DNA from 3 places in the Streptomyces sp. NPDC088747 genome. Region 3 is predicted to be linked to each of the others. Evidence: predicted binding sites of a transcription regulator. Region 3 holds the regulator's gene; each other region holds the start of a gene.

Region 1 (9,615 bases), on a different contig from region 3:
GTTCATCGACCCGGCCTCCTTGATGGCGCGCACGATCCGGCCGGGCAGCGCGCCGACGTAAGTACGCCGGTGTCCGCGGATCTCGGCCTCGTCGCGTACGCCGCCCAGGGCGACGCGGACGAACTTGCGGCCCATGGCGTGCGCGACGGACTCACCGAGCGAGGTCTTGCCGACGCCGGGAGGACCGACAAGCGCGAGCACGGCACCGCCGCGACGCCCGCCGACCACGCCGAGCCCGCGCTCGGAACGCCGCTTGCGCACCGCGAGGTACTCGGTGATCCGCTCCTTCACGTCGTCGAGGCCCGCGTGCTCGGCGTCCAGGACGGTCTTGGCGCCCTGGATGTCGTACGCGTCCTCGGTGCGCTCGTTCCAGGGCAGTTCGAGGACGGTGTCGAGCCAGGTGCGGATCCACGAGCCCTCGGGCGACTGGTCGCTCGCGCGCTCCAGCTTCTCGACCTCCTTGAGGGCGGCCTCGCGGACGTTCTCGGGAAGATCGGCGGCCTCCACGCGGGAGCGGTAGTCGTCGCTCTCGTCCTCCCCGCCCTCTCCGTTCAGGTCACGGAGCTCCTTGCGCACGGCGTCGAGCTGGCGGCGCAGCAGGAACTCGCGCTGCTGCTTGTCGACGCCTTCCTGTACGTCCTTGGCGATGGACTCGGCGACGTCCTGCTCGGCGAGGTGCTCACGGAGCTGTTCGGTGGCCAGCTTCAGACGGGCGACGGGGTCGGCCGTCTCCAGCAGCTCCACCTTCTGCTCGGTGGAGAGGAAGGGTGAGTATCCGGAGTTGTCGGCGAGGGCGGACACGTCGTCGATCGCGGTGACGCGGTCCACGACCTGCCAGGCGCCGCGCTTGCGCAGCCAGCTGGTGGCCAGCGCCTTGTACTCCTTGACGAGTTCGGTGACGTGGCCGGGCAGCGGGTCGGGCACGTTCTCGTCCACGTGGGTGCCCTCGACCCAGAGAGCGGCTCCCGGACCCGTGGTCCCGGCGCCGATCTTCACGCGTCCACGGCCACGGATCAGCGCGCCGGGGTCACCGTCGGCGAGGCGGCCGACCTGCTCGACCGTGCCGAGCACACCCGTGCCCGCGTACGTCCCGTCCACCCGCGGCACCAGCAGCACCTGCGGCTTCCCCGGGGTCGTACGGGCGGCGGCCTGGGCGGCCTCCACCGCGGCGCGCACATCGGTGTCGTTCAGATCGAGCGGAACCACCATGCCCGGCAGCACGACCTCGTCGTCGAGCGGCAGCACAGGCAGGTTGAGCGGAGTAGGGGTGGAATCGGCAGCCATGATCTTCCTCTCGACAAGCAAGTTGAGCTATGCAGACTCAATGCTTGTGAGCGCTTGAGTGTTCCCCGGCGGTGTTCGCTGTCAGCGATCGGGGCGTTCGTGCAGGTGGAACGGGCGGGACGGGGTTCCGTCACGGCGGGGCTCCGACCCCCGACGCCCACCACTCCCAGCTAGGGTAAGCATCAGAAGTAACTGGAGACCATTACAAGGAGCGCTGGTGGACGAGACCGTACGGGCCTGGGTGGACGGCTGGGTGCTCTCGCGTGGGGCGGCTCCGCCGGTGTTCGAGCCGTGGGGCTGTTCCATCGACGTCGGGCAGCGCGAGCATGTGTCGCGGCACGTTCTCGGGGCGGCCAACGGGGCGGTCGAGGAGTCGGTGGTCCGGAAGGTCGCCGACGGGGTGACCGGGGCCGGAGTCTGGCTCAAAGTGTTCGCCGAGCCCTCGGTCGTCGGCCCCTGGCTCGGCGCGGGCTGGTGGATCGACCCCGAGCCCGGCTGCCTGATGTCCGTCCCGCTCACCGGCACCTCCACGGAAACCGCCCCGCCCAGCGGCTACCGCCAGCGCACCTGGTCGCACGGCGCCGTCACCCACCTGCTGCTCGCCGCACCTGACGGCTCCTGCGCCGCACGTGGCCAGATCGCGGTCACCGGCAGGACGGCGGTGATCGACCGGATCGAGACCGCGCCGGAACACCGCAGGAGAGGGCTCGGACGCCTGGTCGTGCGCACCCTGACGCACACGGCTGCCGCGCAGGGCGCCACGACCGGCGTACTCGCCGGAACGCCGGACGGAAGGGCGCTGTACGAGGCCCTCGGGTGGCGCGTGGAGGCACCGCTGACCAGCGCGAAGTTCACCGGAGGCCGGTGAACTCCAGCCACGGCGAGGGCGCCGGACGTCCGGGAATTCCGCCACCCGGCGCCGCCCGGCTGCCAAGATGGGCCGATGGCCACCTCGTACGGCACCCCCGCCTCCTCGTACGACACTCCTGCCACCTCGTACGACGCCCCCGCGGTGATCGACCGTCGCGAGGGCCCGTACGGCGAGGTCGTGTTGCGGCGGCATGGCGTGCTGCTGCAGATCATCGCCAACGGGTGCTTCTTGATGGACACCTCCGACGGGCGTTCGGAGCGGCTGCTCGTGGACGCCGCCCGTGACGCGCTGGACGGGCGGCCGGAGCCGAGTGTGCTGATCGGTGGTCTCGGCGTCGGATTCTCACTCGCGCACGCGGCCTCGGACCCGCGCTGGGGGCGCATCACCGTCGTGGAACGCGAGCCGGCGGTCATCGACTGGCACCTCGACGGGCCGCTGTCCGCCCTCTCCGACCGGGCCCGCACCGACCCGCGTACGCACATCGTCGAAGCGGATCTGCTCGCCCACGTCAATGAGATCTGCGACACATACGACGCCCTGTGCCTGGACATCGACAACGGGCCCGGCTGGACGGTCACCGAGGGCAACGAAAGCCTCTACTCGAAGCCCGGACTGGCAAGCTGCGCACGGGCGTTGAGGCCCGGCGGGGTACTCGCGGTGTGGTCCGCCCAGCCCTCTCCGGAATTTGAAGGAACCCTACGGAATGCCGGGTTCACGGGGGTGCGTACCGAAGAGATCCCCGTTGCCCGGGGCGTTCCCGACGTCGTCCATCTCGCGGTAAGACCTGGATAGCCGAGGCGTGGTTACTGCCCGTACTCTGCTTCCCTGACGCAGATCATTCAAGCGTCAAGCGCAGTCATGGGATCACCCCACGGATTCCGGAAAGCACACCTCAGGGGCGGGCGATGGAGCAGACACACACCTCCCAGAACGGCGCGGCGGCGACGCCCGGCGCTCAACGACGGGTTCTCGTCGTCGAGGACGACCCGACGATCGTCGACGCCATCGCGGCACGTCTGCGCGCCGAGGGATTCCTGGTGCAAACCGCGGGCGACGGCCCGGCCGCCGTCGACACCGCCGAGGCCTGGCAGCCCGATCTGCTGATCCTCGACATCATGCTGCCCGGCTTCGACGGGCTTGAGGTCTGCCGCCGCGTGCAGGCCCAGCGCCCGGTGCCGGTGCTGATGCTCACAGCGCGCGACGACGAGACCGACATGCTGGTCGGTCTTGGCGTCGGCGCCGACGACTACATGACGAAACCGTTCTCCATGCGTGAGCTGGCCGCCCGCGTGCACGTCCTGCTGCGCCGGGTGGAGCGCGCCGTGGTGGCCGCCTCGACGCCGCGCAGCGGGATCCTCCGGCTCGGCGAGCTGGAGATCGACCACGCGCAGCGCCGGGTACGGGTGCGCTCGGAGGACGTGCACCTCACGCCCACCGAGTTCGACCTCCTCGTATGCCTCGCGAACACACCGCGGGCCGTACTCTCGCGTGAGCAGTTGCTCGCCGAGGTGTGGGACTGGGCGGACGCTTCCGGCACACGGACCGTCGACAGCCACATCAAGGCGCTGCGCCGGAAGATCGGCGCCGAGCGGATCCGTACGGTGCACGGCGTGGGCTACGCCCTGGAGACCCCGACTCCCTGAGCCGGGCCTCTGCCGGGACCTTGTCGAGGGGGCTGATGTGATGAGCGGGTTCGGGGAACGCAAGAGCGCGAGACCCGGGTTCGGGGAGCGCCGCCGGGCGGACTCCGGACTCGGGCGGTCCGGGGACGAGAGTCCCTGGAGCGGCGTACGGCCCTTCTCCATCAAGACCAAGCTCGGCACCCTGGTCGTCGTCTCGGTCTTCATCACCACCGGTCTCTCGATCATCGCGGCGCGCACCCAGACCGAGCTGCGTTTCATCACGGTCTTCTCGATGATCGCCACCCTGCTGATAACGCAGTTCGTGGCGCACTCGCTCACCGCACCGCTGGACGAGATGAACGCGGTCGCCCGGTCCATCTCGCACGGCGACTACACCCGCCGGGTGCGCGACGACCGCCGTGACGAGCTGGGCGACCTGGCCCAGACGATCAACCTCATGGCCGACGAGCTGGAGGCCCAGGACCGGCAGCGCAAGGAGCTCGTGGCGAACGTCTCCCACGAGCTGCGCACCCCCATCGCAGGGCTGCGCGCCGTCCTGGAGAACGTCGTGGACGGTGTCTCCGCCGCCGATCCCGAGACCATGCGGACCGCGCTCAAGCAGACGGAGCGCCTGGGGCGACTGGTGGAGACGCTGCTGGACCTGTCCCGGCTGGACAACGGCGTCGTACCGCTGCGCCGGCGCCGCTTCGAGGTGTGGCCGTACCTGTCGGGCGTCCTGAAGGAGGCCAACATGGTCGCCTCCGCGCGCGCGGGCATCGCGTCGGGCTCCGGGAGCCACACCCGCACGGACGTCCATCTGCACCTCGACGTGTCACCGCCCGAGCTGACCGCGCACGCGGACCCGGAGCGGATCCACCAGGTCGTCGCCAACCTCATCGACAACGCGGTCAAGCACAGCCCCCCGCACGGCCGCGTCACCGTCAAGGCCAGACGGGGCGACCTCCCCGAGTCCCTCGCCCTGGAGATCCTGGACGAGGGCCCCGGCATTCCGAAGTCGGAGTGGCACCGCGTCTTCGAGCGGTTCAACCGCGGCGGGGTCCCCTCGCCGCACGGTCCCGGCAGCGACGGCGGTACGGGCCTCGGCCTGGCCATCGCACGGTGGGCGGTCGATCTGCACGGCGGCCGCATCAGGGTGGCCGAATCCGAGCGGGGCTGCCGGATCCAGGTCAGCCTTCCGGGGCTTCCTTCTCTGCCAAGTTGACGTAAAGTTCGAACCGGAGCCACAAGATCCACCGGCGTCCGTCACCGACGGACACGTGTGATCAGGCAAAGGGCCGCGTGATTCGTGCCGCGACCTGCGATCTACCGACGCCGACGTGCCCTTTCCGAAGCGGAACCACGCTTGTTTCCCGCCATATCCACCCCCGAAACACGCTTTCCGGTGTGACTTACACGACGATGCACGGGCCCGGCCTGACCTTCCCGGCCACGGGGGCGTAGCCTTGATTCCCGCTGTCCATCACCTTGTGAAGCGGAAGAGGGCGGTTGCCGCCGTGTCGCCACAGTCCCCCAGTAACTCGAGCATCTCGACCGAAGACCAAGCAACGGGGAAGAACCCCGCTGCCGCGTTCGGTCCCAATGAGTGGCTCGTCGACGAGATCTATCAGCAGTACCTCCAGGACCCGAATTCGGTAGACCGAGCCTGGTGGGACTTCTTCGCCGACTACAAGCCGGGCGCCGCCGTCGCCTCGCCTCCGTCGGGCACTGCGGCCGCGGGGGCCGCAGCGACCACCCCAGCAGCTCCGACCGCTCCCGCGGCGCCTGCCGCGCCCGTCCGGACGGCTCCGCCGGCGCAGGCCGCGCCGACGCCCGCCCCGGCGCCCGCGCCCGCTCAGCCCGCCGCCGCCGCTCCGGCCAAGCCCGCCGCGGCCGCGGCCCCGGCTGCGTCCCCGGCTCCGGCGAAGGCCGCTCCGGCCGCCGCCAAGCCGGCCGCCGCGAAGGCCGAGCCCGCCACCGAGGCCCCGGCAGGACCCGAGTACGTGACGCTGCGCGGCCCCGCCGCCGCGGTCGCGAAGAACATGAACGCCTCGGTCGAGGTGCCCACGGCCACGTCCGTGCGCGCCGTCCCGGTGAAGCTGCTCTTCGACAACCGCATCGTCATCAACAACCACCTGAAGCGCGCCCGGGGCGGGAAGATCTCCTTCACCCACCTCATCGGCTACGCGATGGTGCAGGCCATCAAGGCCATGCCGTCCATGAACTACTCCTTCACGGAGAAGGACGGCAAGCCGACCCTGGTCAAGCCGGAGCACGTCAACTTCGGCCTCGCCATCGACCTGGTGAAGCCCAACGGCGACCGCCAGCTGGTCGTCGCGGGCATCAAGAAGGCCGAGACGCTGAACTTCTTCGAGTTCTGGCAGGCCTACGAGGACATCGTCCGCCGCGCCCGTGACGGCAAGCTGACGATGGACGACTTCACCGGTGTCACGGTCTCGCTGACCAACCCCGGCGGCCTCGGCACCGTCCACTCCGTGCCGCGCCTGATGCCCGGACAGTCGGTCATCATGGGCGTCGGCTCGATGGACTACCCGGCGGAGTTCCAGGGCACCTCCCAGGACACCCTGAACAAGCTCGGCATCTCGAAGGTCATGACGCTCACGTCGACCTACGACCACCGGGTCATCCAGGGTGCCGCCTCCGGCGAGTTCCTGCGGATCGTCGCCAACCTCCTCCTCGGCGAGAACGGCTTCTTCGACGAGGTCTTCGAGGCCCTGCGCATCCCCTACGAGCCGGTCCGCTGGCTCAAGGACATCGACGCCAGCCACGACGACGACGTCACCAAGGCCGCCCGGGTCTTCGAGCTGATCCACTCCTACCGGGTCCGCGGCCACGTCATGGCCGACACCGACCCGCTGGAGTACCGCCAGCGCAAGCACCCCGACCTGGACATCACCGAGCACGGCCTCACCCTGTGGGACCTGGAGCGCGAGTTCGCGGTCGGCGGTTTCGCGGGCAAGTCCCTGATGAAGCTGCGCGACATCCTCGGCGTGCTGCGCGACTCGTACTGCCGCACCACCGGCGTCGAGTTCATGCACATCCAGGACCCCAAGCAGCGCAAGTGGATCCAGGACCGCATCGAGCGCTCGCACTCCAAGCCGGAGCGCGAGGAGCAGCTGCGGATCCTGCGCCGGCTGAACGCGGCGGAGGCCTTCGAGACCTTCCTGCAGACGAAGTACGTCGGCCAGAAGCGCTTCTCCCTGGAGGGCGGCGAGTCGGTCATCCCGCTGCTCGACGCGGTCATCGACTCGGCCGCCGAGTCGCGCCTCGACGAGGTCGTCATCGGCATGGCCCACCGCGGCCGGCTGAACGTCCTGGCCAACATCGTCGGCAAGTCGTACGCCCAGATCTTCCGCGAGTTCGAGGGCAACCTCGACCCGAAGTCGATGCACGGCTCCGGCGACGTCAAGTACCACCTGGGCGCCAACGGCACCTTCACCGGCCTGGACGGCGAGCAGATCAAGGTCTCGCTCGCGGCGAACCCGTCCCACCTGGAGACGGTCGACCCGATCATCGAGGGCATCGCCCGCGCCAAGCAGGACATCATCAACAAGGGCGGCACGGACTTCACGGTCCTGCCCGTCGCCCTGCACGGTGACGCGGCCTTCGCGGGCCAGGGTGTGGTCGCCGAGACGCTCAACATGTCGCAGCTGCGCGGCTACCGCACGGGCGGCACGGTCCACATCGTCATCAACAACCAGGTCGGCTTCACCGCCGCCCCGGAGTCGTCGCGTTCGTCGATGTACGCCACCGACGTGGCCCGCATGATCGAGGCGCCGATCTTCCACGTGAACGGCGACGACCCCGAGGCCGTCGTCCGCGTCGCGCGCCTCGCCTTCGAGTTCCGCCAGGCGTTCAACAAGGACGTCGTCATCGACCTGATCTGCTACCGCCGTCGGGGCCACAACGAGTCCGACAACCCGGCGTTCACGCAGCCGCTGATGTACGACCTGATCGACAAGAAGCGCTCGGTGCGCAAGCTCTACACCGAGTCCCTGATCGGTCGCGGCGACATCACCCTCGAAGAGGCGGAGCAGGCGCTCCAGGACTTCCAGGGCCAGCTGGAGAAGGTCTTCACCGAGGTCCGCGAGGCCATCTCGCAGGCGCCCGAGGCCCATGTCCCCGAGGTGCAGGCCGAGTTCCCGGTGGCCGTGGCGACCGCGATCTCCCAGGAGGTCGTGAAGCGCATCGCCGAGTCCCAGGTCAACATCCCCGACCACGTCACCGTGCACCCGCGGCTGCTCCCGCAGTTGCAGCGCAGGGCGGCGATGATCGAGGACGACACGATCGACTGGGGCATGGGCGAGACCCTCGCCATCGGCTCGCTGCTGCTGGAGGGCACCCCGGTCCGTCTGTCGGGCCAGGACTCCCGCCGCGGCACGTTCGGCCAGCGCCACGCGGTGCTGATCGACCGCCGCACGGGTGAGGACTTCACCCCGCTCCAGTACCTCTCGGACGAGCAGGCCCGCTACAACGTCTACGACTCGCTGCTCTCCGAGTACGCGGTCATGGGCTTCGAGTACGGCTACTCGCTGGCCCGTCCCGAGTCGCTGGTGATGTGGGAGGCGCAGTTCGGCGACTTCGTCAACGGCGCGCAGACCGTCGTCGACGAGTACATCTCGGCGGCCGAGCAGAAGTGGGGCCAGACGTCCGGCGTCACCCTGCTCCTGCCGCACGGCTACGAGGGCCAGGGCCCGGACCACTCCTCGGCCCGCATCGAGCGCTTCCTCCAGCTGTGCGCGCAGAACAACATGACGGTCGCGCAGCCGACGCTCCCGTCGAACTACTTCCACCTCCTGCGGTGGCAGGTGCACAACCCGCACCACAAGCCGCTGGTGGTCTTCACCCCGAAGTCGATGCTGCGCCTCAAGGCCGCCGCGTCGAGCGCGGAGGAGTTCACGACGGGCGGCTTCCGCCCCGTCATCGGCGACGAGACCGTCGACGCCGCGGCCGTCCGCAAGGTCGTCTTCTGCGCCGGCAAGCTCTACTACGACCTTGAGGCCGAGCGTAAGAAGCGCGGCAGCACGGACACGGCCATCATCCGCATCGAGCGCCTGTACCCCCTCCCGGGTGCCGAGCTCCAGGCGGAGATCGCCAAGTACCCGAACGCCGAGAAGTACCTGTGGGCCCAGGAGGAGCCGGCGAACCAGGGCGCGTGGCCCTTCATCGCCCTCAACCTGATCGACCACCTCGACCTCGCGGTCGGCGCCGACATCCCGCACGGCGAGCGGCTCCGGCGCATCTCGCGCCCGGCCGGCTCGTCCCCCGCGGTCGGCTCCGCGAAGCGGCACCAGGCCGAGCAGGAGCAGCTCGTTCGCGAGGTGTTCGAGGCGTAGGTCTCGGAGCCGGGGATCCGACAGGGGTCCCGACCCGGCTCGTACGACGACGGAGGCCCGGTTCCCTTCCGAGGGAGCCGGGCCTCCGGCGTTCGCCGTACAGGCCTCGGTACTGCCGGGACCACGGCCTACCCTGAAGGGGTAGATCCCCGGGCCTGCCCCGGGCTTGTCCCGGGCTCGTCCCGTTCGCATCAGGAGCATGAGTTGTACTTCACGGACCGCGGCATCGAGGAACTGGAGAAGCGGCGCGGCGAGGAAGAAGTCACCTTCGAGTGGCTCGCCGAGCAACTGCGCACGTTTGTCGATCTCAACCCGGACTTCGAGGTGCCGGTGGAGCGGTTGGCGACGTGGCTGGCGCGACTGGATGACGAGGACGACGAGGAGTAGGGGGCGGGGGGTGGTTGTCCGGCGGGGGGGGCGGTGGCCCGGCGGGGCTCGGATGCCCGGCGGGGCTCGGATGCCCGGCGGGGCTCGGATGCCCGGC
Region 2 (9,615 bases), on a different contig from region 3:
AGGCGTAACTCCGAGCCGTCCCGCAGGAAGTTCCAGAGCCTGGTGCCCGGCTCGCCGTCGGGCGTGGCCGGCGCCTCACCCGGATGGACCACAAGGACGGCGTCGGGACGCGCCGCCAGCAGCGCGTCGGCCTCGGCAGCGCTCCGCGCCACCGGCTCCAGCGGCGTCAGCCCCAGCTCGGCGGCCCGCCGGCCGGCCTCGGCCGTCAGCCGGCCGAAGGCGCTGTCGTCTCCGTCGGCGATCGCGGGCGGCCCGACGTACAGGACGGCCGGACGGCCGGTGGCCACGATGATGTCGTCATTCGGCATGCGCGTTCTCCGTCGTACGGGTGGGGAGTGGGCATCGCGCCTCCAACTCGCTGCGGGTGCGCACTCCGCCGTCGAACATTCCCTCGGCCCTCAACCGGCGCAGCCAGGCGTCGAGTTCGGCGCTGAGACCGGTGTTCTCCTCGGCCAGCCGGGCGGCCCGGTCCCGCCGCGCCGGTTCGTTGGCCAGCAGCAGGAGCGTGATCTTCAGGGCGAGGCCGTGCGGATTGCGGGCGTCGAGCTTCAGCGCCTCCTCGACGTACCCGGAGGCGACGGGGAAGTTGGAGCGGGTCAGTGCGATGCGGGCCTTCCAGTACCAGAACTCCTCCGTCTCGCGGTCCGCGCCGGAGGCCTCGAGGGCGCGCTCCGCCTGGTCCGGCTCATTGAGGGCCACATGCCTGCGTACGGTGGTGAGGGACCGTTCGACCCTCGTGTCCCCGGCGCCGTTCCGACGCGGACGTGCGCGCGGGCCCGTGGCCACGCGTGCCGCGATGAACACCACGGCGAGCAGGAACAGCAGCAGCATGCCGACGAGGACGAGGAACTGCTGAATGCCCTCGCTCTCGGCGAGCGTGGCGAAGATCCCGAGGATGGCGACGCTGAAGGCGAGCACGATGACGGCGCCGAAGAAGGCGGTCGCCTGGGCCGAGGTGAGCGTCCGGAACATCCTGTTGCGGATGATGTCGCGCACGAAGTCCCGGTAGAGCAGATAGAGGACGCCGAGTGCGATGCCGCCAAATCCCGCGATTCCCCCGAGGACTTGGAAGAGTTCGACCATGCCTGGACTGTAGGGCCTCTTCGCGGCTTTCGGCAGGGAAAATCACAGGTACGGTCCGGCAGGTCGCGGCCCCATCAGGCGCGTGGAGGGCCCCAAGGTGTGATCGGATGGGACACACGGAACCCGGTAGCGGGACCACACCCGAAAGGAACCATCGTGGCAACCACGCGCTCTGCACACACCGTCTGGGAAGGCAACCTGCTCGAGGGCAGCGGCGTCGTCACCTTCGACTCCTCCGGCGCCATCGACGAGCAGCCCGTGACGTGGGCGTCGCGTTCGCAGGACGCGAACGGCAAGACAAGCCCCGAGGAACTGATCGCGGCCGCCCACTCCAGCTGCTTCTCCATGGCGTTCTCGCACGCCCTCGCGGGCGCCGGAACGCCGCCCACCAAGCTCGTCACCTCCGCCGAAGTCAACTTCCAGCCGGGCGAGGGCATCACCGGCATCCACCTCACGGTGGAGGGCACGGTGCCGGGCATCGACGCGGAGGCCTTCGCCGCCGCGGCCGAGGACGCCAAGAAGAACTGCCCGGTCAGCCAGGCGCTCAGCGGCACGACGATCACGCTGTCGGCGAAGCTGGCCTGACGGTCCGCACGTTCTGAGAGCGGTACGGCGCCGCGGTCCCCAAGGGGCCGCGGCGCCGTCATGTCCGGGCCCGCCAGGGCTCGTCGCGGGCCCGGACGGGCACATGTCCGGACTCGCGCGGAGCGTCCGCCCCATTGACAGATGCGCACTCAAGTTTTGTGCTGGAGGGCGGCAGAACCGGGCGGAAGGGGACGGACATGGCACGTGCGGTCGGGATCGATCTCGGTACGACGAACTCCGTGGTCGCTGTTCTGGAGGGCGGCGACCCCACGGTCGTGGCCAACGCGGAGGGCGCGCGCACCACACCCTCCGTGGTGGCCTTCGCCAAGAACGGCGAGGTGCTCGTCGGCGAGGTCGCCAAACGGCAGGCCGTGACGAACGTGGAGCGCACCGCGCGTTCCGCGAAGCGGCACATGGGGGACACGAGCTGGCGCTTCCCCGAGACGGGCGCCATCGACGGCACCCGGTACCGCGCGCAGGAGCTGGCCGCGCGCGTGCTCCAGAAGCTGAAACGGGACGCCGAGGCGTACCTCGGCGAGGACGTCACGGACGCCGTGATCACGGTGCCCGCCTACTTCGACGACGCGCAGCGCCAGGCCACCAAGGAGGCCGGTGAGATCGCGGGCCTCAAGGTCCTGCGGATCATCAACGAACCGACGGCCGCCGCCCTCGCGTACGGGCTCGACCGCGGGGAGGAGCAGACCGTTCTCGTCTTCGACCTGGGCGGCGGGACCTTCGACGTCTCCCTGCTGGAGATAGGAGACGGTGTCATCGAGGTCAAGGCGACCAACGGCGACACCAAACTGGGCGGCGACGACTGGGACCAGCGGGTCGTCGAGCACCTCGCCCAGCGGTTCAAGTCCGCGCACGGCGTCGACCTCGGGCACGACAAGATGGCGCTGCAACGGCTGCGCGAGGGTGCCGAGAAGGCCAAGATCGAACTGTCCAGCTCCTCCGAGACCACCGTCAACCTGCCCTACATCACCGCCACCGCCGACGGGCCGCTGCACCTGGACGAGAAACTGACGCGTGCTCAGTTCCAGGAGATCACCGCCGATCTGCTCGACCGCTGCAAGAACCCCTTCCACCAGGCGGTGAAGGACGCCGGGGTGCCGCTGTCCGTGGTCGACCGGGTCATCCTGGTCGGCGGCTCGACCCGGATGCCCGCCGTCACCGACCTGGTGCGGGAACTCACCGGCAAGGACCCGCACAAGGGCGTCAACCCGGACGAGGTCGTCGCCGTGGGCGCCGCGCTCCAGGCGGGTGTCATCCGCGGTGACGTCAAGGACGTCCTGCTGCTCGACGTCACCCCGCTGTCCCTGGGGATCGAGACCAAGGGAGGGATCATGACCAAGCTCATCGAGCGCAACACCACGATCCCGACCCGGCGTTCGGAGATCTTCACGACCGCCGTGGACAACCAGCCCTCGGTCGGCATCCAGGTCTACCAGGGCGAACGCGAGATCGCCGCGTACAACAAGAAGCTCGGCGTCTTCGACCTCACCGGGCTGCCGCCCGCGCCGCGCGGGGTGCCGCAGGTCGAGGTGGCCTTCGACATCGACGCCAACGGCATCATGCACGTCTCCGCGAAGGACCTCGCCACCGGGCGCGAGCAGAAGATGACCGTCACCGGCGGCTCCGCGCTTCCCAAGGACGACATCGACCGCATGATGCGCGAGGCCGAGCAGTACGCGGACGAGGACCGCGGCCGCCGCGAGGCCGCCGAGACCCGCAACCAGGCCGAGCAACTCGTCTACCAGACCGAGCGGTTCATGCAGGAGAACGCGGAGCGCATCCCGCCCGAGACGAAGCCGGAGGTCGAGGAGGCGGTCGTGGAGCTGAAGGCACTGCTGGAGGATCCGGCCGACACCGGCGCGCTCCGGGCCGGCGTCGAGAAACTCGCCACGGTGAGCCAGCGCATGGGGCAGGCCATGTACGCGCAGGCCCAGCAGACCCAGCAGGCACAGCAGACCCAGGAGCAACCGCCGCGGGAAGCGGCCACCGAGCAGGCCCCGAACGACGAGGAGGGCGTGGTGGACGCGGAGATCGTGGACGAGGAGAAGGAAAGGGGCGGAGAGGCGGGCAGCGGTGGAGATACGGGCGCGGACAGGGGCGGCGATACGGATGGGGGCAGGGGCGGCGAGACGGGCCGGGGCAGGGACGCGAAGGGTGGCACGGGTTGAAGCCCGGGTGCCCTGTGTCGCCCCGTGTCGCCCTGTGTTCGGCCGCACGTCATCCGCGGTCCCTAACGTGCGGGCCATGAAGAGACTTTCGATCACGGTCAGCGCCGTCGCGCTGACCGTCGGACTCGCGTCCCCCGCCGTGGCCCAGCGTCACTCCGAGGACTTCGGCCAGGCGAAGCTGACCGGCTTCGCCTCGCTCCCGGCCGAGACGTTCGTCCCGAACAGCGAGCCGTCCGGTTCGGCCATCGGCGCCGGACCGTTCAACGGCATCACCGGCCCGTTCGCGGACCAGCCGGTGCAGGGCTTCAGCGGTGCCGTGAACCGTCACGACGGCAGCTACGACGTGCTGTCCGACAACGGCTACGGCAACAAGGCCAACAGCGCCGACTTCCTGCTCCGCGTGCACCGTGTGAAGCCGGACACCAGGACCGGCGAGGTCAGGGTCCTGGGCGACTTCAACCTCAGCGACCCGTACCACAAGGTGCCGTTCGCGCTCACCCGGGCCGACCGGGTGCTGACCGGAGCGGACTTCGACGTCGAGTCCATCGTGCGGACCTCCGACGGCACGTACTGGCTGGGCGACGAGTTCGGCCCCTTCCTGCTGCACTTCTCCTCGACCGGCAAGCTCCTCGAAGCCCCGATCGCGCTCGCCGGAGTGCGGGCACCGGAGAACCCGTACCTGAACGGCGCGCAGCCCACCATCGCCGGCAGCAAGGGCTTCGAGGGCATGGTCCGTTCCGTCGACGGCCGGCACCTCTACCCGCTCCTGGAGGTCACGGTCAACGGCGACACCCCCGGCGACCTGCGTTTCAGCGAGTTCGACCTGAAGTCCCGCAAGTACACCGGGAAGCGTCTCACGTACCGCCTGGAATCTCCCTCGAACGCCATCGGGGACGCCATCGCGGTCGACCGGAACCGCTTCCTCGTCATCGAGCGCGACGGCGGCCAGGGAGCCGACGCCAAGTTCAAGCGGATCTACCTCGCGGACACCCGGGACCGCGACGGCGACGGCGCCATGGACAAGACCCTCGTGGCCGACCTGATGAACATCGCGAACTCGAAGGGCCTCGGCGGCTTCGGCGCGACGTTCACCTTCCCGTTCACGACGATCGAGGACGTGGTCCTCCTCGACGACAGGACCCTCGCCGTCCTGAACGACAACAACTTCCCGTTCTCCTCCGGCCGTACGCCCGGCAAGGCGGACAACAACGAGTTCATCACCGTCCGGCTCTCGCAGAGCCTGAAGGCGGACAAGCGCGCCCTGCGCTGACGGCGTCCCGTCCCTTCCCGGCCCGCCACCGCGGACGCGACCCGAGGCAACTCGGGTCGCGGCCCCCGTCAGCGGGGTCTCAGAAGGTCTCGCGGAACTCCCGGAGAAGCTCCTTCGTGCGCTGGGCCGACGCCGCGTGCGCCGACATGTGGTCCAGCACTTCGAGGTGCAGTGCCACCTCGATGCGCGAGTCGAGGTACAGGGCGCCGGTCACGTACTCGCTGTAGACCATGTCGGGCAGCTCCGGCTCCGCGAAGCGGAACAGCGCGAAGGACGTGTACGTCCCCGGGTGCGGGCCGTTGGTGAACTCGGCGACCTGGAGGGTGATGTGGTCGTGCTCGACCGCCTCCAGGAGCCGGTCGATCTGGTCGCGCATGACCCGGCCGTCGATGCTCACCGGACGCCGCAACGCCGTCTCGTCCATGATCACCCAGAGGTGGGGGGCCTTCTCGCCGGTGAGCAGCCCCTGCCGCTTCATCCGCAGGGCCACATGCCGCTCGATGGACTCGGGGCCCGTCTGCCCGACCGTCCCCGCCTCCAGCACGGCGCGCGCGTAGTCCTCGGTCTGCAACAGCCCCGGCACGAAGTGCGGTTCGTAGCTGCGGATCAGCTCGGCGGCGCCCTCCAGGCTGACGTGCATGCTGAACCACTCGGGCAGCACGTCGTGGAACCGCTGCCACCACCCCGGCCGGTTGGCCTCCTCGGCCAGTCCCACGAAGGCGGCCACCTCGTCGGCGGCCACGCCGTAGGTCTCCAACAGCACCTGTACGTAGGGGATTTTCAGCGAAACCTCGGCCATCTCCATGCGCCGTACGGTCGCCGGGGCCACGCGCAGCACGCGCGCGGCCTCTTCCCGCTTCAGTCCCGAGGTCTCCCGCAGTTCCTGGAGCCGTCGCCCCAGAACCACCTGTCCCACGGTGGGCGCAGCCCGCCGCTCGCTCACGCCACGCCTCCCCACGCGCCGAAGTACATGCGCAGTGTGCCATGTTCCCCGGCGGCTCTCACAGGGGCGACCGGATCACCGTCGCCCCGGCGGCCCCGCGAGCCATTACCCCGGACGTAATCGACCGCGGCCCGCCCGGCCCGTCATCGTGGCCCCACCGAAGAAAAACGATCCCTACGAAGGGCGATCCGCCATGTCCGCGACCCAGCTCTCAGCCCTGGCCCGCACGAGTGAACCACGCACCGCGCTGCGCCGGTTCCTGATGGCGGACGCGCTGGTCACCGGCGTGAACGCGGTGGCCTACCTCGCCGTCTCCGGACCGCTCGCCCGGCTGCTCGGGGTCGGGTCCGGACTGCTCCTCGTCCTCGGGGCGGTCCTCGGGGTGTACGCGGCCGGGGTGGGCGGGCTCGCGTCCCGGCGGGAGCCGCCGGCCTGGGCCGTGCGGGGTGTGATGGAGATCAACTGCGCGTGGGCGGTGCTGAGTTGTGTCGCCCTGTTCGCGTGGCTCTCGCCGAGCACCGCCGGATCGGTGTGGGTGCCGGTGCAGGCGCTCACCGTGGCGGGTCTCGCGGCACTCCAGTACGCCGCGCTGAGGTCGGTTCAGCGGAACCGGAAGTGACGCGAACTCAAGAAACCTTCGCCTGAAGGTACTTGGCCGTCGCGGGGTCCGCCGGGAGGAACGTCTCGATGGCCAGCTCGGACACCGTCACGTCCATCGGGGTGTTGAACGTCGAGACGGACGAGATGAAGGACAGGATCTGCCCCTGGTGCTCGATCCGCATCGGGAGCGCGAAGTACGGCACCCCGTCGAGGGAGCCCTCGTCGTCGGCGGGATCCGGGTCCGGGCTCACCGGAAAGGCCGCCACCTCCTCGTACAGAGCGCGCAGCGGCTCCGACCGGCGCAGCGCGATCTGGCGTTCCAGCTGGGCGAGCAGATGCCCGCGCCAGGCCCGGAGGTTGCGGATGCGGGGCGCCATGCCCTCCGGGTGGAGGGTGAGTCGCATCGCGTTCAGCGGGGGCACGAGAAGGGCATCGGGAATGCCGTCGAGGAGCATGACGATGCCTTGGTTGGCGGCGAGGACGTTGTACATGGCGTCCATCACCAGTGCCGGATACGGCTCGTAGCCCTGGATCAGCCGCTCCACACCCTCGCGCAGCGCGTCCATCGCCGGATCGTCGAGCGGGGTCTCCGCGTAGCGCGGCGCGTACCCGGCGGCGAGCAGCAGCGCGTTGCGCTCCCGCACCGGGACCTCCAGATGTTCGGCCAGCCGCAGCACCATCTCCTCGCTCGGCCGGGAGCGGCCCGTCTCCACGAAGCTGATGTGCCGGGCCGAGGAACCGGCCCGCAGCGCCAACTCCAGCTGGCTCACGCGCCGCTGCTCCCGCCAGCCGCGCAACAGCGGGCCGACCCCCCTGGCGGCGGCGCCACTTGGCGGCGCGGAGGCACCCGGTGGCAGCCCGGAGATACCCGGCGCGACAATGCTCATAAGAGGACGGTAACCGAGGAGCGGCGCGTGAACGAGATGGGTGACAGGCGGCTGGGCTGGGAGGCCAAGGCGGTCTACCGGGCACGGGTACGCGGCTGTCTGCTGGGCGGGGCGGTCGGGGACGCGCTCGGCTACCCCGTCGAGTTCGACTCCCTGGAACGCATCCGCGCCGCGCACGGGGCCCGCGGGGTGGCCGGACCGGTCCCCGACGCCGACGGTGTCCTCGGACGTGTCAGCGACGACACCCAGATGACCCTGTTCACGGTCGAGGGCCTCCAGCAGGCGCACGCCCGCGAGCGGCTCAAGGGCATCGGGGGCGGCTGGTCCCGACTGGTGCGGTCGGCGTACGGGCGGTGGCTGGACACCCAGACCAAGGCCGGCCCCGCCGGCGACGTGCACGGCGGACTCGCCGCGCAGCCCTGGCTGTACGCCCGACGGGCGCCCGGCAACGCCTGCCTCTCCGGACTCCAGCACCAGGACTTCGTGCCCGACCCCGCGACCGAACTCGGCCCGCCGGGACCGGTCAACTCCGACTCCAAGGGCTGCGGCGCGGTGATGCGCTCGGCTCCCTTCGGCCTCACCAGGACCTCCGCCGAGACCGCCTTCGGCATGGCCGCCCGCTGCGCCCAGATGACCCACGGCCACCCCACCGGCTACTACGCCTCCGGCGCCCTCGCCGCGATCGTCACGCATCTGGTCGCCGGGGACTCCCTGGAGGGTGCGGTCCTGCGCTCGCTGCGGCTGCTGGCCCGTCACCCCGGCCACGAGGAGACGACGGCCGCCCTGACCGGCGCCCTCGACCTGGCCGGTGAAGGCGCCCCGAGCGCGGAGAAGCTGGAGACCCTCGGCGCCGGCTGGATCGCCGAGGAGGCCCTGGCCATCGGCGTCTACAGCGCCCTCGCCACCCCCGACGTGACCGACGCCCTCCTCCTCTCCGTCAACCACTCGGGCGACAGCGACTCCACCGGCTCCCTCTGCGGCAACCTCCTCGGCGCCCTGCACGGCGACCACGGCCTCCCGCACCCATGGCTGGAGCACGTCGAGGGACGCACCACGATCACCGCCCTGGCGGACGACTTCGCGACGGAGTGCGTGCGGGGGTGACGCGGGACGCGCCGGGCGGGGCGCGGGGCCAACGCCGGGCGGGGCCGACGCCGGGCGGGGCCGGCGGAATACGAAGCCGATGTCGGACGGAGCCGATGTCGGATGGGGCCCACGTCGGATGGGGCCCACGTCGGATGGGGCCCACGTCGGGCGGGGCTGACGCCGGTCGGGGCCGGCGGAGTATGAAGCCCATGCCGGACGAAGCCCATGCCGGACGGGGCCCACGTCGGACAGGGCTGACGCCGGGCGGGGCCGGCGGAGCATGAAGCCGATTCCGGACGGGGCCGATGCCGGTCGGGATTGACGCCGGACGAAGCCGATGCCGGACGGGGCCGTCGCCGGACGCGGCTGTCGCCAGACGCGGCCGCTGACGTACGAGCCGCTGACGTACACGTCCGGATGCCGTGGCCGCTGACGTACGCGTCCGAATGACGTACGGAGCCGTGTCGTCCCGAGCCGCGGGGACTGTGGCACGCTGAGGAACAGCCCCTCGCGCACCCTCCCGACGTACGAACGGAGCCCAGGTCATGCCCGTCGAACCGCTGTCGCAGAAAGAGATCGAGGAGCAGCTGGCGGAGCTGCCCGGCTGGTCCCTGGACGGCGACCGCCTCGCCCGCGTCTACGAGCTCGGCTCGCACTTCGCGGCGGCCGGGCTGGTCGTGCACATCGCCCAGGTGCAGGACGAACTGGACCACCACTCCGACCTCACCCTCGGCTACCACTCCGTCTCCCTCACCGTGAACACCCACAGTGTCGGCGGCGCGGTCACCGAACTCGACTTCGCGCTCGCGGGCAGGGTGGAGGAACTGGCTCCCGGGCACGGCGCGCGCTGACCCGCATGCTCGACTACGACGAGGAAGCCGACGCCTACGACGCAACGCGCGGCGGAGAACCGAGAGCCGCCGCGGCCGCCGCCGCCGTGACCGGCCTCCTCCCCGAGGACACCCGCACACTGCTCGA
Region 3 (9,615 bases):
GCGGGCGGCGAACGCGTCGACATGCAGCAGGTCCTGGACCAGCTCGCCTTCGACGCCCGCTCCACCTGCTCCATCGAGGGCGCCCTCGGAGCCGCCCGGCTGAACGCGCGCAGCGCCCGCGAGGCGGTCTCCTCCGAGATGTGGGAGTGCCTCAACTCCACCTGGCACGCCCTCGCCGACCAGCGCCTGGCGGCCCGGCGCACCGGCCCGTACGCCTATCTGGAGCTCGTACGCCGCCGGACCGCTCTCTTCTTCGGGCTCGCCGACTCGACGATGAGCCGGGACGACAGCTGGCGGTTCGTGGTCCTCGGACGCAGCCTCGAGCGGGTCGACATGACCGTACGGCTGCTGTCGGTACGGGTGCTGGACGCGGCGCACGCTCCCGACTGGCCGACACTGCTCAGCGCGAGCGGCGCCGATGAGGCGTATGCGCGGGTGTACGGCGGTTTCGGCGACACCCCGAGAGTGGCTGAATTCCTCCTCATGGACCGGGACTTCCCGCGCTCGGCGCTGCACGCGCTGACCACCGCGGAGGAGTGCCTGTCGGCACTGGGACGCCCTAGACAGGACCCGGCACGCCGGCCGATAGGGCGGATGCGGACCCGCCTGGAGTACCTGGACCTGCCCGCGCTGGAGGAGCAACTCCCGGTTCTCCTCAGGGACTTGCAGCAGGCGTGTACGGCCTCCGCGGAGGCGGTGGCGGAGAAGTTCTTCCCGAACCAGGGGCCCGTCGAGTGGGCCCAGGAAGGAGCGTGACCATGACCGGCACCCCGCACACGGCGACCCGGCGGCTCCGTATCCGGCACACCACCCGTGTCTCGTACTCGCAGGCCGCGGTCTCCTCGCACAACGAGGTCCGCATGACACCGCTGACGCTCCCCGGCCAGACCACACTTGACGCCCGCGTGACGGTGAACCCCACCACCGCGACCTGGTCGTACTGGGACTACTGGGGCACCCAGGTCACCGGCTTCGACCTGATGGAACCGCACGCGGATCTGACCATCACGGCGTCGAGCCTGGTGGAGACGGCACCGCCGGGGCCGCCGACCGCCGCGCCCACCTGGGCGGAGATCGCCGAACTCACCGCCGGGTCACGCCTGTTGGAGTACGCGGCACCGACCGGCCGGACGACCGTGTCGGCGGAGCTGGTGGAGCGGGCCCGCGCCGCCGCCGCGGGCCTCGACCCGCACGAGACCGCCGTCGCCGTCTCGGCCCTGGTCACCGCGCAGGTCTCGTACATCCCGGGCGCCACCGGGGTGAACACCGGTGCCATGGAGGCCTGGGAACAGGGCGCGGGCGTCTGCCAGGACATCACCCACCTGACGGCCGCCCTGCTGCGCGGCCTCGGTCTGCCCACCCGCTATGTCTCCGGTTATCTGCACCCCGAGCGCGACGCCGAACTGCACCGGCCCGTCGCGGGCCAGAGCCACGCCTGGATCGAGTACTGGGCCGGCGACTGGAACGGCTACGACCCCACCAACAGCACCCGCGCCGCCGAGTCCCACGTGGTGGTGGGCCGGGGGCGCGACTACGACGACGTGACGCCGCACAAGGGGGTCTACCGCGGGGTCGCGGGCGGGCCGCCCGAGGTGACGGTGGAGTTCACCCGGGTGGCCTGAGCCCACGAACCGCCGCGCACGGCCGACGGCAGTACTGCTACCGCCGCTACCGCCGCTACTTCAGGTCGAGCGCGTTGCACGCGGACTGGTAGTCGGGCGTGCAGATTTCCTTGATCTTGTAGATGCCGTCCTGGACGACGGTGTCCTTGACGTTGTCCTGGGTGAGGGCGACCACCGGGACGAGCGCGGCCAGGATGTTCTTGTCGGTGGGGCTGTCGACCTTGTCGCTCGCCAGGGCGTCGAACTCGATCGTGCGGCCCTGCACCCGCGACACCGCCATCTCGGCGGCGACGCTGGCCTCCTGGGGGTAGGACTTGTAGACGCTCATGAACTGGTCGCCCTTGACGATGCGCTGCACCGCGGCGAGCTCCGCGTCCTGCCCGGTGACCGGCGGCACGGTGCTGACGCCCATGGTCTTCATGACGTCGATGACCGCGCCCGCGATGCCGTCGTTGGCGGCGTACACGCCCGCGATGTTGTCGAGGCCGACGGCCGCGATGGCCTTCTCCATGTTCTTCTTGGCCTCGACCGGGTCCCAGTTCTTGGTGTCGTACGCCTCGGCGATGTCCACCTTGTCCTGGAGCTCGACCATCGCGCCCGCCTTGAACTGCGCGGCGTTCGGGTCGGTCAGCGAGCCGTTCATCATGATGATCTTCTTGCTGGCGGAGCCCGCGCCCAGTTCACCGACGAGCGCCTTGCCCTGCACCTCGCCGACGAGTTCGTTGTCGAAGGAGACGTAGGCGTCGATCGGGCCCTCGGCGAGGCGGTCGTAGGCGATGACGGGGATGCCCGCGTCCTTGGCCGCCTGCACACCGGTCGCGATGGCCTTGGAGTCCACGGCGTCCACGAGGAGCACGTCGACCTTCTCGTCGATCATCTGCTGGAGCTGGGTGGCCTGCTTCTTGGCGTCCGCCTCGGCGTTGGCGTAGACGACGGTCCCCTTGTTGCTGGTGAGCTTCGCCACCTCCGCCTTGATGATGGGGTAGTCGAACTTCTCGTAACGCGTGTTCTCCGTCTCCGGGAGGAGCAGACCCACCTTGATGTCGTCGCCCTTGGTGGGGCTGGCCTTGGTCTCGCTGCCGCCGTCCACGACACCGCATCCCGCGAGCGAGAGGGCAGCCACGGATGAGGTCAGGGCTATGACGGTGCGAAACCGACGGGTGCTACGAGTGTTCACATCAGGTGCCTTCCGGGCGAGGTTGCAGCATTGCGACCCAGGTGGCTGAAAGCCAACGCGGCGATGACCCGAGCGTCAAGGACTAACCACTTAACGAGATGGCAACAGCGTTCTGTGTTCCCCAAGTGAACACGATGGGAAGGGGGTGCGTGTCCACTTCCACCGAACCTCATTGATTTACTCGTTTCACTCTTGTCACAGGGTTCGATGGCCTGTGGACGGCCCCGTTCCGCCGCCCCGGACGTCTCGACGTTGGCTGAAAACACCCACCCGAACATCCGTACAACCAAGTGCCGTCCTCGTGAGTCCTGATCGTCAACGGCCTCGCCTGCCGTTGACGATCGGACGTTCAGAACGTGAAGGACGGAATGAACCCAGCCAGACGTACGACCGCGGCGGCGGCCACCGCCGTCGTGCTCGCCACCGCCGGCGGCCTGCTCTCCGCGGCCGCCGCTCCGGCCTCCGCCGCGACCACCTGCGCCTCACCGGTCTACAAGCGGCAGTTCTTCGCGAACACCGCGTTCTCCGGGACGCCCAAGAAAACGGACTGCGACGCGGCCGTCGACCAGAGCTGGAGCGGGGCCCCCGTCACCGGACTGCCGAAGGACAACTTCGGCGTCCGCTGGTCCGTCACGCGGAACTTCGGGTCCGGTGGGCCCTTCACCGTCGCCGCCTACGGCACGGACGGGATCCGTGTCTACCTCGACGGCAGCCGCAAGATCGACCTCTGGTCCAACACGACGGGTTCGCGCACGAAGAGCCTGAACCTCACGATCCCCAAGGGCACGCACACCCTGCGGGTCGACTACGTCAACTGGACCGGCTCCGCCAGGGTCAGGCTCACGTACGCGCCGCGGACCACGGCCGGCGTCGACAAGGTCAAGCCGCTCACCCCCGGCGGCATCAGGACGACGTACGACAAGGCCACCGGCAAGGCGAAGCTCACCTGGTCCAAGAGCCCGGAGATGGACGTCGCCGGTTACCGCGTCTACCGCCGCGAGCGGGGCAGTTCGTTCGGGACCAGGCCGCTGGCGACGACCACCGCCACCTCGTACACCGACAGCACGCTCCCCATGGCGGGCGCGATGTTCCTCTACGAGGTGCGCGCCTACGACAGGTCGGGCAACGAGTCCGCCGGAACCACCGACCAGCCGGTCACCACGGTGGACAAGGTGGCACCGGTCGTCACCGACCTGGCCGTCCTCGGGAACTCCTCGCTGGACGGCGTGAGCCTGTGGTGGATGTCCACCGAAGGGGCGCTGGACTACGAGCTGCTGAGGTCCCCGGCGCGGAGCGGCCCGTTCACGGTGGTCGCGAAGAACCTGAGCAACTCCGCGACCGACGAGACCGCCCCGTACGGGGAGACCTCCTACTACAAGGTCGCGGCCACCGACGCGGCGGGCAACACCGGTTACTCCTCGGTGGTGTCCAACGCCCGGCCGCTCGCCGTGCCCTACTTCCTCGGCGGAACGAACCGGCCCGAGGACGGCGGCGGCGTCGACCTGTCCTGGTGGGTGTCGCCGTACTCGCCGAAGGAGTTCCGGGTGCACCGCGAGGAGCGGCGCTTCGACGACGCGACGGGCACGTTCGACGTCGTCGACTCCCGGGTGGTGCCCTGCGCCCCGAAGCTCACCGACACCGCCTACGGCACCCGGTACGCCTACGCCTGCACGGACACCACGGTCGTGCCGAGCCCGCACGACGGGTTCTACGTGTACTGGGTGACCAGCGTCGACGCCCTCGGGCGCGAGTCGGAGCCGTCCGGCGTCCACCGGTTCTCCTACGGCGACTCGACCGCCCCGCCGGCCCTCACCGGGTTCACCGCCACCGCGACCGAGTACGGCACGGTGCTGGACTGGGAGGACAGCCCGGTGGCCGACCTGGACCACTACGACGTCTTCCGGCTCAGCACGGTGGACGACGGCACCGGGACCACGTACGTGGGCCGCGCCGAGCCGGGTGACAGCCGGATCGTCGACTCGGCGAACCTCCAGGACGGCGAGCACCACACGTACTTCGTGGACGCGGTGGACACCTCGGGCAACTCCGTCAACATGTCGGTGGGCGACCCCTACGAGGTGGCGCACACCACCGTCACCGAGTACGACCTGCGGCCGATCGTGGAGACCCCGGCGGACTGGCTGGTCGGCCTGGACGCCAGGGCGGCGGACGACGCGTCGGCCATCGACCTCAGCTGGCGGCTGTCCCCGTCGTACCACGGCGACGACATCACCGGGTACCGCGTGTACCGGTGGAACCCGGCGACCGCCGCCTACGAGCCGCTGACCGCGGAGCCGGTCACCGGACTCACCTACACCGACACCACGGCCGCCGCCGGCACCACCCACTTCTACTGGGTGACCGCGCTGCACGCCGACGGCACCGAGTCCGCCCCCGGCGACGCCTGGGCGGCCCTGGCCCCGCGGCCGTCGTAGGACCGACAGCGAAGAGGCCCGCACACCGACGGATCGCCGGTGTGCGGGCCCCTTCGCGCGATTCCGTTACTCAGGCGGTCGCTTAGGCCGCCACACCACCAGCGCGCTCGTCTGCTGGACCTCCTGGTAGGGGACCAGGTCGCGGCGGTAGGAGGCGTGGACGGCCGCCTCGCGCTGCTGCATCGCGGCCGCGGCGCCGTCGACCGCCGACTGGAGTTCGGCGACGCGCTGCTGGAGCGCGGCGACCTGGTTCTCCAGCTCGATGATGCGTTTGATGCCGGCGAGGTTGATGCCCTCGTCCTGCGACAACTGCTGGACGGCGCGCAGCAGTTCGATGTCACGGGCCGAGTAGCGCCGGCCCCGGCCCGCGGTGCGGTCCGGGGAGACGAGGCCGAGGCGGTCGTACTGACGCAGGGTCTGCGGGTGCAGACCGGAGAGCTGGGCCGCCACCGAGATGACGTAGACCGGCGTCTCCTCGGTCAGTTCGTACGGGTTGCGTCGACGGCCGGGTACGTCCATGGCGTCCTCATGCTCCCTTCGCGGCCTGGAACAGCTCCGCCCGCGGGTCCTCGCCCACGGTCGCCTCGCGGTACGCCTCCAGGGCGTCGCGAGCCTTGTCCGACATGTCGGTGGGGACCGTCACCTCGACGGTGACCAGCAGGTCGCCGCGGGTGCCGTCCTTGCGGACCGCGCCCTTGCCACGGGCGCGCATGGTGCGGCCGTTGGGCGTGCCCGGCGGCAGCTTCAGCGTCACCGCGGGTCCGCCCAGCGTGGGCACCTTGACCTCGCCGCCGAGGGCCGCCTCCGCGAAGGTGACGGGAACGGTGACGGTGAGGTTGTCGCCCTTGCGGCCGAAGACGGGGTGGGCGTCGACATGCACGGTGACGTACAGGTCGCCCGCCGGTCCGCCCCGCTCACCGGGGGCGCCCTTGCCGCGCAGCCGGATGCGCTGGTTGTCGCTGACGCCGGCCGGGATACGGACCTGCATCGTGCGCGACGACTTGGCACGGCCGCTGCCGCTGCACACCTCGCAGGCGGTCTCCGCGATCAGACCGCGGCCCTTGCAGTCCGGGCAGGGGTCGGTGAGCGAGAACCCGCCGCCGGAACCCCGCGCCACCTGGCCGGTGCCGACGCACGTCGGGCACACGCGGGGTGTGCCGTTCGCGTCGCCGGTGCCCGAACAGGCCTTACAGGGCGCCTGCGAGGTCATCCGCAGCGGAACCGTCGCGCCGTCCACCGCCTCGGTGAAGCTGAGCGTCACCTCGGTGTCGATGTCCTGGCCGCGCCGGGGCTGCGTACGGGTGCCGGTGGTCGCGCCGCCGCGGTTGAACAGCCCGCCGAACACGTCACCGATCCCGCCGCCGAAGCCGCCGCCCTGCGGTCCGCCGCCCTGGGCGCCGCCTCCGAAGAGGTCACCCAGGTCGAAGTTGAAGTTGCCGCCGCCCGCGCCGGGGCCCGGACGGAAGCCGCCGTTGCCGAAGAGGGCGCGGGCCTCGTCGTACTCCTTGCGCTTCTTGGGGTCCCCGAGGATGTCGTTCGCCTCGGAGATCTCCTTGAAGCGGTCCTCCGCCTTGGCGTTGCCCTTGTTGGCGTCCGGGTGGAACTCGCGGGCGAGCTTCCTGTACGCCTTCTTGATCTCGGCCTCGGTGGCGTCCTTGGGGACGCCGAGGACCTTGTAGTAGTCCTTCTCGATGAAGTCCTTGGTGCTCATCCCCGACGTCCCTCCTCTCTCGTGCGTGCGACGTCAGCCCTCGTCCGGGCCACCGCTCTCCTTGTCGTCCGCCGCCTCGTCCGCCGTGTCCTCGGACTTGGCGGCCTGCGCGCCGGGCTGGGGCTCGGCGACGGCCACCCGCGCGGGGCGGATGGTGCGCTCGCCGAAGCGATACCCCGGCTGGAGAATCGCCACGCACGTCGTCTCCGTGACGTCCGGCGCGTACGAGTGCATCAGCGCTTCGTGGATCATCGGGTCGAAGGGCTCGCCCTCCTTGCCGAAGGTCTGAAGCCCCAGCTTCGCCGCGACACTCTCCATGGACTCGCCGACCGACTTGAAGCCGCCGACCAGTTCGCCGTGGTCCCGCGCGCGGCCGATGTCGTCGAGCACGGGCAGGAGCTCGGTCAGGAGGTTCGCGATGGCGACCTCCTTGACCGCGACCCGGTCGCGCTCGACGCGGCGGCGGTAGTTCTGGTACTCGGCCTGGAGCCGCTGAAGGTCGGCGGTCCGCTCACTGAGCGCCGTGCGCACCTGGTCCAACTGTGCTGTCAGACCAGCCAGTTGGGCCTGTGCCTGTGCTGCTGATTCGTCCCCGGCCGGGGCCGCCCCCTCAGGGGCGGCCTTCGGCTCGGCGTCGTCAGGGGTGGCGCCGGAAGGGACGTCAGGCTTCTCGTCGAAGCCCGGGGTCTCCTCCGTCACGCGGCACCGTCCTTGCGGTCACGGTCCTCGTCGACGATCTCCGCGTCGACCACGTCGTCGTCGGCCCTCGGCGCCTCGGCGCCGGGAGCGTCACCCGCGGCCTGAGCGGCGTTGGCGTCGGCGTACATGGCCTGGCCGAGCTTCTGCGAGACGGCGGCGACCTTCTCGGTGGCCGTGCGGATCTCGGCGGAGTCCTCGCCCTTGAGCGCGGCCTTCAGCTCCTCGACGGACGCCTCGACCTCGGTCTTGACGTCACCGGGGACCTTGTCCTCGTTGTCCTTGAGGAACTTCTCCGTCTGGTAGACGAGCTGCTCGCCCTGGTTGCGGGTCTCGGCGGCCTCGCGGCGGGCGTGGTCCTCCTCCGCGTACTTCTCGGCCTCTTCGCGCATCCGGTTGACCTCGTCCTTCGGCAGCGAGGAGCCACCGGTGACGGTCATCTTCTGCTCCTTGCCCGTGCCGAGGTCCTTGGCCGTGACGTGCATGATGCCGTTGGCGTCGATGTCGAAGGCGACCTCGATCTGCGGCACACCGCGCGGGGCCGGCGGCAGACCGGTCAGCTCGAACATCCCGAGCTTCTTGTTGTACGCCGCGATCTCGCGCTCGCCCTGGTAGACCTGGATCTGCACGGAGGGCTGGTTGTCCTCGGCCGTCGTGAAGATCTCGGACCGCTTGGTCGGGATCGTGGTGTTGCGCTCGATGAGCTTGGTCATGATCCCTCCCTTGGTCTCGATACCGAGGGACAGCGGGGTGACGTCGAGGAGCAGGACGTCCTTGACCTCGCCCTTGAGGACACCGGCCTGGAGGGCGGCGCCGATGGCGACGACCTCGTCCGGGTTCACGCCCTTGTTGGCCTCGTTGCCACCGGTCAGCTCCTTGACGAGCTCGGCGACGGCGGGCATACGGGTGGAGCCACCGACGAGAACGACGTGGTCGATCTCGGAGAGGTTGATCCCGGCGTCCTTGATGACGTTGTGGAACGGCGTCTTGCAGCGCTCCAGAAGGTCCGCGGTGAGCTGCTGGAACTGGGCGCGCGTGAGCTTCTCGTCCAGGTGCAGCGGGCCCTCGGCGGAAGCCGTGATGTAGGGCAGGTTGATCGAGGTCTCGGTGGACGAGGACAGCTCGATCTTGGCCTTCTCAGCGGCCTCGCGGAGGCGCTGGAGGGCCATCTTGTCCTTGGCGAGGTCCACGCCGTGACCGGCGCGGAACTGCTGGACCAGGTAGTCCATGACCCGCTGGTCCCAGTCGTCGCCACCGAGGTGGTTGTCGCCGTTGGTCGCCTTCACCTCGACGACGCCGTCGCCGATCTCCAGGAGGGACACGTCGAAGGTGCCGCCACCGAGGTCGAAGACGAGGATGGTCTGGTCGTCCTTGTCGAGGCCGTACGCCAGGGCGGCGGCCGTCGGCTCGTTGACGATACGCAGGACGTTGAGACCCGCGATCTCGCCGGCCTCCTTCGTCGCCTGGCGCTCGGAGTCGTTGAAGTACGCCGGAACGGTGATGACCGCGTCCGTGACCTTCTCGCCGAGGTAGGCCTCCGCGTCGCGCTTCAGCTTCTGCAGGATGAAGGCGCTCATCTGCTGCGGGTTGAAGTGCTTCCCGTCGAGCTCGATCTTCCAGTCCGTACCCATGTGACGCTTCACGGACCTGATCGTCCGGTCCACGTTCGTGACCGCCTGGCGCTTGGCGACCTCGCCGACGAGCACCTCACCGTTCTTCGCGAAGGCGACGACGGACGGCGTGGTCCTGGCACCCTCGGCGTTGGTGATGACGGTGGGCTCGCCGCCCTCCAGAACGCTGACGACGGAGTTAGTCGTGCCCAGGTCGATGCCGACCGCACGTGCCATTTCAATTCCTCCAGCAATGACTTGAGTGGAACGGACTCAAGTGTGCACGACTCTCGCCACTCGGTCAACAGAGCTGAGTCGAGGAGGCTCAACTCTTATCTCTTTCTTACACGCACCTTGCGTCTGA

The links. Region 3 encodes HspR, which represses chaperone genes until heat shock. Its sites were predicted from a motif close to TTGAGNNNNNNNNNCTCAA; they were not measured.
Region 1: the regulator HspR is predicted to act here: its motif matches at 1,307-1,325, upstream of lon (endopeptidase La).
Region 2: the regulator HspR is predicted to act here: its motif matches at 1,803-1,821, upstream of dnaK (molecular chaperone DnaK).

Annotation. Positions count from the first base shown of each region.
Region 1 covers NZ_JBIVKZ010000003.1:150,710-160,324, forward strand. The annotation lists gene lon (endopeptidase La) at 1-1,284, opposite strand, end outside; gene ACIP79_RS09040 (GNAT family N-acetyltransferase) at 1,502-2,152, shown strand; gene ACIP79_RS09045 (spermidine synthase) at 2,228-2,947, shown strand; gene ACIP79_RS09050 (response regulator transcription factor) at 3,061-3,798, shown strand; gene ACIP79_RS09055 (ATP-binding protein) at 3,839-4,999, shown strand; gene ACIP79_RS09060 (multifunctional oxoglutarate decarboxylase/oxoglutarate dehydrogenase thiamine pyrophosphate-binding subunit/dihydrolipoyllysine-residue succinyltransferase subunit) at 5,292-9,131, shown strand; gene ACIP79_RS09065 (DUF6104 family protein) at 9,336-9,518, shown strand.
Region 2 covers NZ_JBIVKZ010000010.1:330,774-340,388, forward strand. The annotation lists gene ACIP79_RS24600 (VWA domain-containing protein) at 1-308, opposite strand, end outside; gene ACIP79_RS24605 (hypothetical protein) at 298-1,083, opposite strand; gene ACIP79_RS24610 (OsmC family peroxiredoxin) at 1,240-1,668, shown strand; gene dnaK (molecular chaperone DnaK) at 1,866-3,851, shown strand; gene ACIP79_RS24620 (esterase-like activity of phytase family protein) at 3,928-5,121, shown strand; gene ACIP79_RS24625 (helix-turn-helix domain-containing protein) at 5,201-6,064, opposite strand; gene ACIP79_RS24630 (hypothetical protein) at 6,258-6,683, shown strand; gene ACIP79_RS24635 (helix-turn-helix domain-containing protein) at 6,691-7,551, opposite strand; gene ACIP79_RS24640 (ADP-ribosylglycohydrolase family protein) at 7,588-8,655, shown strand; gene ACIP79_RS24645 (4a-hydroxytetrahydrobiopterin dehydratase) at 9,183-9,488, shown strand; gene ACIP79_RS24650 (class I SAM-dependent methyltransferase) at 9,494-9,615, shown strand, end outside.
Region 3 covers NZ_JBIVKZ010000002.1:277,730-287,344, forward strand. The annotation lists gene ACIP79_RS05695 (alpha-E domain-containing protein) at 1-756, shown strand, start outside; gene ACIP79_RS05700 (transglutaminase N-terminal domain-containing protein) at 759-1,622, shown strand; gene ACIP79_RS05705 (sugar ABC transporter substrate-binding protein) at 1,678-2,745, opposite strand; gene ACIP79_RS05710 (PA14 domain-containing protein) at 3,168-5,234, shown strand; gene ACIP79_RS05715 (heat shock protein transcriptional repressor HspR) at 5,301-5,753, opposite strand; gene dnaJ (molecular chaperone DnaJ) at 5,761-6,945, opposite strand; gene grpE (nucleotide exchange factor GrpE) at 6,979-7,644, opposite strand; gene dnaK (molecular chaperone DnaK) at 7,641-9,488, opposite strand; gene ACIP79_RS05735 (undecaprenyl/decaprenyl-phosphate alpha-N-acetylglucosaminyl 1-phosphate transferase) at 9,595-9,615, opposite strand, start outside.